2 regions of the Faecalibacterium sp. Marseille-Q4137 genome follow, and region 1 is predicted to be linked to the other one. Evidence: predicted binding sites of a transcription regulator. Region 1 holds the regulator's gene; the other holds the start of a gene.

Region 1 (4,185 bases):
GCTGTCGTTGAAGTATGCAGGAACGGTGATGACTGCATCGGTGACAGTCTCGCCCAGATAAGCCTCGGCATCAGCCTTCAGCTTCTGCAGGATCATAGCGCTGACCTGCTGGGGAGTGTACTCTTTGCCGTTCAGGGTCACCTTGTGGTCGGTGCCCATATAACGCTTGATGGAAGCCACCGTGTTCTCAGGGTTGGTGATGGCCTGGCGCTTTGCGACCTGACCCACCAGACGGTCGCCGGTCTTGGTGAAGCCGACAACAGACGGGGTGGTGCGTGCACCCTCAGAGTTTGCGATAACAACGGGCTCGCCGCCCTCCATAACAGCCACGCAGCTGTTGGTAGTACCAAGGTCGATACCAATGATCTTACTCATAATGAAAGCTCCTCTCAAATTCAGAACGTTTTTTGTTTATATGATGCTCAAATGTTACCAAGCGGATGTTATATTTGAAAACCCTTGCGGGGTCTTGCAAAATCACTCTGCCACAACAACGGTGGCATGGCGGACGATCTTATCGCCCAGCTTGTAGCCCTTCTGGTAAACTGTGATCACGGTGCCGCTCTCCTGCCCATCGGGGGCGGGGATCTGCTGCACGGCATTCATAAAGTTGGGGTCAAAGGGCTTACCCAGCGCCTCGATCTCCTCCACATGGAGGACGCTCAGCGCCTTGGCGGCTTTGTCCAGCGTCATGGTCACGCCCTTCTTGTAATTCTCGTCGGTGGTGGGGGCGTTGGCCGCCATCTCCAGCGTATCCAGAATGGGGATGATCTGGTTCACGGCAAAGGACACGCCGTCGTTGAACTTCTGGTCAGCCTCACGGGTGGAGCGCTTGCGGTAGTTCTCATACTCAGCGGCCATCCGCAGCAGCTGATCCTTGGCCTGATTGGCATTCTTCTCAGCCGCGTCCAGCTTTGCCTTCACAGCCTCCAGCTCCCGGGCCTTCTTGTTGAAGAAGCCATCCTTTTTCTTGGGGTCTGCCGCTTCAGCGTTCGTCTCGGGAGCCGCTGCCTGCTCAGGTGCAGTTTCCGGGGCGGCCTGCTCGGCGGTGTTGGGCTCCACGGCAGGTTCTTCTGCCTGCGGGGTCTTTTTTGTTTCTTCGCTCATTCCAGGTCCTCCTTATAGATCACAGTCCGCCGGGGTGCGGCTGCCTGCGGGGTATCTTTTCGTTTGCCGCTCATTCCTTCGCCAAGCTGATCGGCAAAGGTGTGGAGCAGCGGCATCAGCTTCTGGAAGGGCATCCGGGTGGGGCCGATGAGGGCCACGGAGCCCCAGAGGCCTCCGCCCACCAGATACCGGTCACTCACGATGCACAGGCCGGGGATCTGAGGTTCCAGATCCTCGCCCAGCAGGATGCTTTCGCTCTGCTCTGCCGGGGGTGCAATGAGGGCGGCGGCCTGCTCTTCGTCGTTCAGCAGGCTCAGGATGCTGCCCACCTTGCCGTCCAGCTGGGGCCAGTCCAGCAGGTACTGCTCACCACCCAGATACACATGGGGCTGGGTGGAATCCTGCAGGATGGCGGCGGCGGCGCTGATCACCGGCACCAGCTCCGGGCTGATCTGGCTGCACAGCTCTGCAAGGAGCCGGGGCGACAGATCAACAGGAGCCACAAAGGTCAGGTTCCGGTTGAGCAGGGCGGCAAGCGCCGCTGCATTTTCCCGGGAAAGACCGGTGCGGACCCGCGCCACACGGGTGCGGACATAACCGGCAGTGGTCACAGCCAGCACCGCTGCGGCGCTGCGGCCCACCTGCACCACCTCGTAGTGGGCGATGCAGAGATCCTCAGCACAGGGGGTGCTGACGGCGGCGGTGCAGCCGCTGATGGCGGCCAGCGCCTTGGCGGCACCCTGTGCCAGCTTTTCCGGCTCGTGGTCAAGGCTCGCGAACACCGCGTCCACACGGGCGCGGGTCACACGGTCCAGCGGCTGGTCATCGGTGAGAAGATGATCCAGATAATAACGGTAGCCCTTGGCACTGGGGACACGGCCTGCGCTGGTGTGGGGCTGCTCCAGCAGACCCAGCTTGGTCAGCGCGGCCATCTCGTTGCGCAGCGTGGCACTGGAAACTGCCATATCAAAGTAGTTTGCCAGCACACTGCTGCCCACGGGCTCGCCCTCGAGGCCATACAGCGCAACGATCGCCTGCAAGACACGCTGTTTGCGTGCATCCATCGTCATAGCGCCTGCCTCCTTCGTTCGCTTTTTGTTCTTTAGCACTCCTTCTTCCTGAGTGCTAAGACCATTATATCCAATTTTGCGGCGCTGTCAATAGCTTCTCAGAAAAGTTTTGAAAGATTCATAATTCTGTCATAAAGCTGGCTACACCCTCTCAGTCAAAGCCTGACGGCTTTGCCAGCTCCCCCGAAGGGGGAGCCAAGGGCTATCCCAGATTCAGCAGCATCTGCCCTCTGTGATGTCTTGCCTCTCCCTTTGGGAGAGGTGGCATTGCGTAAGCAATGACGGAGAGGGTTCGCAACCTAAAAAAGCCGCCACACATCGCTCTGTGCAGCAGCTTCTCTATTATAAGGTATTATTCCTCCATCTGCTTTGCCAGAAATGCCGCCGCCACGTTCACCGCCTTGAGCTGGGCGGCATCGGGCTGGGCAGTGCGGTCCTCCGTAAGCAGGCCCACACTGCCGGTGACATCCCCCGCCGCAATGATGGGCACAGCGCACAGCAGCGCCCGGGGTGAGCCCTCACAGGGCAGCAACGCCTTTTCGGGGCTGCCATCGCTCTGGTAGGGCTTGCGGCTGTCCATCAGCTTTTCCAGCGGCTGGCTCACGCTGCGGTCGGCCAGATCCCGCCTGCCCGCACCGGATGCCGCCAGAATGCGGTCCCGGTCTGAGACAAAGGCCGTCAGGGCAAAGCACTTGCTCAGCACATCCACATACTGGGCCGTCACCCCGCTCAGTTCCCCCATGGGCGAATACTTTTTGAAGATGACCTCACCGTCCCCCGTTGTAAAGATCTCCAGCGGGTCTCCCCTGCGGATGCGCTGGGTGCGGCGGATCTCCTTGGGGATGACCACCCGCCCCAGCTCATCGATGCGGCGCACGATGCCGGTTGCTTTCATAAGGTTCCCTTCCTTTCCATGTTCCGGTTTTGCTTCCAGATTTCTGTGAAGTATGGTTATTCTGTGGAAACAGGAAGGGAATTATTCATTCAGCTCCTGCCGGAGCCTTACCTGCGCACATACTGCGTCTTTCTGCCCGCGCCGATCCTCTCCAGAACGCCCTCCTCTGTCAGTTTTTTCAGCGCGCTTTCAATCGAGCTTGTACCAAAGCCCGGGCAGGCCTCTGCGGCCTCCTGTTTTGTAAAGGCTCCCAGCTTTTCCATCGCATAACTGCGCACTCGTTCGTACGCCGTCACGCGCTTCTGTCCCCCGCCAACCAGATCGACCCGCTGCTCAAAATCCTGATAACAGGAGCAGATCACCGCCAGCATATATTTGATGAACGGTGTCGGGTCATTTTCCTCCTCATGCCAGTGCTGATCAGCCTGCGCCAGTGCTGCATAGTACTCATCCTTAGTCTCTGCAATTGCTTTTTCAATGCTGATGTACTGCCCCACAACATATCCATTCTGATACAGCATCAAAAGGGTCAGCAGCCGGCTCATTCTGCCGTTACCATCATTGAAAGGATGGATACAGAGAAAATCCAAGATAAAACAGGGGATCAAAAGCAGGGGATCAACGAGTTCTCTGTGCAGCACATCCTGATAAGTGCAGCAAAGTGCCTCCACAGCACCCGGTGTCTCGTATGGTTCCAGCGGGCGGAACAGCACATGGCGTTCCCCGCTGGGAAGGGTCATATCGATCTCATTGGGTGTAGTCTTAAAATGTCCTCGATAGGTCAAATTCGTATATTTCAGCAGATCACGGTGCAGTTGCAGGATGTACCCCGGCTCTACCGGAATATAGGCATAGTTCTCGTGGATGAGATTTAAAACATTCCGATATCCCAATATCTCCATTTCGTCCCGGTTACGTGGAGTCGTTTTATCTTCAACCAGCTGTTTCAGGCGTGCATTGGTCGTGATGATCCCTTCGATCCGATTGGAGGACTCTGTACTTTGGATCTTTGCGATCTCCACCAGCCGCTCCAATTCAGCGGGCCTTTGTTTCAGATATAGTTCCTGCCGCCCCTTGCATTCATGGATCTTCGCAACATAAGACAAGACCTCA
Region 2 (4,185 bases), on a different contig from region 1:
GTGCAAAGCGGTCCTTGATGCCGGTCACACTGACGCAGAGGTTGTGGTTTGCACCCAGCGGGCGGGCATCCACGGTCAGGTCCGCGCCGTACAGCCGGGCAAGCTTTTTGGTCATCTGGGTCATATCCGGGCAATCCGCATAGCCCCGCTCCATCAACAGAGGCAGCAGAGCGTGAGCGGTTGCCGTCTCCCGCCGTGCCGGAAACGCAAAGTGGATGCTGATCCGGCAGCGGTTGAATTTCTGCGCCGGGTCCCAGGAAAGATGGACCCCGGGCGCGATCTCGGTTCGTCTCAACAGTCGTTCTCCTTTTTTGTTACAGCTTTGTGCGCTCCAGCGCAAGGAACTCCTCCAGCGAGAGTCCGGACGCGCGGATGGCGAGGGCATTTTCCACCCCCACATAGCGCCAGTGCCAGGGCTCGTATACCATGCCGGTGGCGGCCTGCCGCTCCTCCGGCCAGCGGAGGACAAAACCATACTCCGCAGCGTAGGCGGTCAGCCACTCGTAGGCGCGAGTATCGGCAAAGCAGGTGGTCTTTTCAGTGCAGTCCGGGCTGAGAATGTCCGCCGCATAGCCGGTGGCCTGCTCGCTGGCATTGGCCGGAGGGCAGACGCTGGCGGCATAGGCCGCTGCCTCCTCTTCGGAGAGCCCCTTTTCCAGATACACCTGCTTCCGGGCATCAAAGGCCGCTTCCCGTGCGGAAACATCCTGATAGCCCGTCACCAGTTCCAGCGTGATGCCGTCTGCCGCCGCAGCTGCCGCCATGGCGCGGTACTGCTCTGCGGCTTCCGCTTCCAGCTGCTGGCCCGTGGCATCATCCGCCGCCGCAAGGGCCGGGGCAGGCTCTGCGTCCAGCGGCAGATTCCCGTTCACCAGCACCAGCCGGGCATCGGCAAGGTTCAGCTGGTATTCGGTGCCATCGTAATTTCTGGCCACAAAGGCCTCCGGCCCCGCGATCAGGGCGTGGGCCTTGGGCAGCAGCCATAAAATGCCGCTGGTCATCAGGGCAACAGCCGCGCCGCAGGCCGCCAGAAACACGGCCCAGTTCCGTGCCAGACGCAGGCAGCGCCGGATCCTCCACTCCCGCCGGGTCATCCGCCGCCGGGGCGCTTGCTTGTTTTGGTTCATCGATATCGGTTCCCTTCTCACATCATTTCGCAATGCACAGCCGCACAATTACATTATTTTATTATACACTTCTTTCGCCGAGGTGTAAACGGAAAGGGATGTTAAAAAATTGTGTCTTTCAAAAAAGGGAGTTCCGTTACGGACGAACGTCCGAACAGAACTCCCTTTGGGGTTTATAAAAATCCCGCGTTAAAGCGCTTTCCTCAATTCAGAATTTTCCCGCCAATGGAGAGGGTGACCGGCTACCGTGGCAGAGGGCTCGTTCAGGACAGCTTGATCTTCAGATCTGCCAGCAGATTCACGGCCTCCGGCAGCGAAAATTTTGCATCTTTCAGCGGAAAAGATACCAGGAAACAAAAATGGCCCCGGAGGGCTTGTTGCAGCTCTCCGGGGCCACTTTATGTGCGTGTGTGACTTGGCGCACACGACCGGCGTTTTACTCGATCTCGATCAGGTTCGGGTTCTCAGGCAAAGCCTTCGTCTGCTGAGGAGCAGGCAGCTCGATGTGCAGGACACCATCCTCGAACTTTGCGTGGATGTCTTCCTTCTTCACATCGCCCACGTAGAAACTGCGTGCGCAGGTGCCGGAGAAGGTCTCGCGCCGCACATAGCGACCCTTCTGATCCTTTTCGTCATTGCTGTGGCTGCGCACTGCCTGAATGGTCAGGTAGCCGTCGTTCAGATCCATCTGAACGTCTTCCTTCTTGCAGCCCGGCAGATCAACCGCTACTTCGTAGCCGTTGTCCGTCTGTTTGACATCGGTCTTCATCATGTTTGCACCGCGCTTACCAAAGGTATCACGAGCCTCACGGTTCATCATACGTTCCAGTGCAGCGTCATTCCAGAACGGATCGAAGAAATCATCGAACAGGTTTTCATGGAAAACAGTCGGCATAAGCATAAATCATTCCTCCAATCCCGGCGTTCGGGTCGGGGCAAAAAATCTGAAGCGTCCACTCGGAAAGGCTTTCCGGGGAGCCTTGCGGCTCTCCTTTTGCCCTTCCTCCTGAGCACGCCACTGTTATAGCACCATGCGTTAGCAGTGTCAATAGTGGAGCGCTAATATTCATGAAAAAATAACACTTTTGCAACAATTTCTTGGTTCTGGCTCTCTCCGCTTTCCCCTTTGGGGCGGGCTGCCACGCCTTTTTTCGTTGCCGCCTGATTTGGCACTTTTCAACGGTCCCGTTCCGTGTTACAATAAGAAAAAACGAAACCGGGTGATTTTTTTGGAATTTTATGGTACCATCGGCCCCGCCTGTGCCCAGCTGGAGACCTTGCAGCGCATGGTGGAAGCTGGCATGACGGGCATCCGCATGAACCTTTCCCACGGGCCCCTTTCGGCCCACAAAGACTGGCTGGATATCATCCACGCCGTGGGCATCCCCCAGCTGCTCATCGACCTGCAGGGGCCGGAGCTGCGCATTGGCACGCTGCCCCAGCCCCTTGTGCTGGAACCGGGCCAGAGCCTCCGGCTGGGGCAAGGAGGTGTCCCCTGCCCGGCGGCGCTGGTGCATGCAGCCCGGCCGGGCCAGAACCTCCTGCTGGACGACGGCAGGCTCCTTGTGCAGGTGGCCGAAGCCGATGGCGCTGCCCTGCAGTGTACTGTGATACGGGGCGGCACCCTGCAAAGCCGCAAAAGCCTTGCGGCACCGGGGCTGACGGTGGCCTCCCCCACGTTGACGGAGGAGGACCTGCAAAACCTGCAGCTGGCGGGAGCCTGCGGCGTTACCGGGGTGATGCTGCCCTTCGTGCGGGGGGCTGAGGACATCCGCACCCTGCGCCGGGCGCTGGAACAGGCCGGGGCCGGGCAGATCCGCATTTTTGCCAAGATCGAGAGCCTTGCGGGGGTACAGGCCCTGCCGGAGTTCCTGCCCCTTGTGGATGAAGTGGTCATTGCCCGCGGGGACCTTGGCAACGCCATGCCCCTGTGGGAGCTGCCCCGGTGCCAGAAACAGCTTTCGGCAGTCTGCCGGTCTGCCGGGGTGCCCTTTATGGTGGTGACCCAGATGCTGGACAGTATGTGCAGCCGGGCGGTCCCCACCCGCGCCGAGGTCAGCGACATCTATAACGCCGTGGCAGACGGCGCTTCCAGCGTGATGCTCACCGGGGAGACCGCCGCCGGGCAGTACCCGGTGGAGGCCATGGAGTATCTTGTGCGCACTGCCCGCACCGCCTTGGAATAACCCAAAGTCAAAGACACTCGGTCGATCTGTGTTGCCGCATTTAGTCCAGAATTTTTCCGTCAATGGAAATGGTGACCACCTGCCACGGAATGAACTTTCCGCTGGCTTGAAGTGCCTTTTTCGCTGCCATCTCCAAGCCGCCGCAGCAGGGCACCTCCATGCGGAGGATGGTCACGCTCTGGATGTCGTTGCTGCGCAGGATCTCGGTGAGCTTTTCGCTGTAATCCACAGCGTCCAGCTTCGGGCAGCCGATGAGAGTCACTTTGCCGCGCATAAACTCCTGATGGAAATTGGCGTAGGCGTATGCCGTGCAGTCCGCTGCAATCAGTAGCTTTGCGCCCTCAAAGTAGGGCGCATGGATGGGTGCCAGCTTGATCTGCACCGGCCAGTTGCGGAGGCGGGAGACCGGCTGCACGGGGGCAGAAGCTGCGCTTTCGGCGGCCTCCGGCTGTTCCAGCATCCGCATCCGGGAGCCGGGGCAGCCGCCCTCGTGGAGGTGCTTCATCTTCTCCTGCAATTCCTTCTTCTTTTTGTTTTCCTGCACCGCCGCCTCGTCGTAGGCAGGGGCTTCCCGCTCTTCAAAGGTAATGGCTCCGGTGGGACAGCCCGGCAGGCAGTCGCCAAAGCCATCGCAGAAATTCTCCCGCACCAGCTTTGCTTTGCCGTTGATAATATCAATGGCTCCCTCGTGGCAGGCGGTTGCGCACAAACCGCAGCCGTTGCATTTTTCTTCGTCAATATGGATGATCTTCCGAATCATATCGATACTCTCCTGTTGTGGGTGTTTTTTGCATTTGCATCTTTATTATAGTATACTAAAGACAACTTGTATGTTTGAATTCCAACAAGGAGGGCTTTTATGCAAAAATATC

The links. Region 1 encodes HrcA, which represses chaperone genes, less so after heat shock. Its sites were predicted from a motif close to TGTTAGCACTCNNNNNNNNNGAGTGCTAACA; they were not measured.
Positions count from the first base shown of each region.
Region 2: a site for HrcA is predicted at 2,162-2,192, ahead of J3353_RS13175 (Hsp20/alpha crystallin family protein). Genes of this name have one in related genera too.

Region 1 is NZ_JAFREK010000016.1:40,635-44,819, reverse strand. Features, by position in the region: gene dnaK (molecular chaperone DnaK) at 1-375, opposite strand, end outside; gene grpE (nucleotide exchange factor GrpE) at 478-1,107, opposite strand; gene hrcA (heat-inducible transcriptional repressor HrcA) at 1,104-2,177, opposite strand; gene J3353_RS08215 (stage V sporulation T C-terminal domain-containing protein) at 2,530-3,072, opposite strand; gene J3353_RS08210 (Fic family protein) at 3,180-4,185, opposite strand, start outside.
Region 2 is NZ_JAFREK010000040.1:10,626-14,810, reverse strand. Features, by position in the region: gene J3353_RS13185 (pitrilysin family protein) at 1-295, opposite strand, end outside; gene J3353_RS13180 (D-alanyl-D-alanine carboxypeptidase family protein) at 315-1,127, opposite strand; gene J3353_RS13175 (Hsp20/alpha crystallin family protein) at 1,564-2,028, opposite strand; gene J3353_RS13170 (pyruvate kinase) at 2,357-3,313, shown strand; gene J3353_RS13165 (ATP-binding protein) at 3,354-4,073, opposite strand; gene J3353_RS13160 (Crp/Fnr family transcriptional regulator) at 4,173-4,185, shown strand, end outside.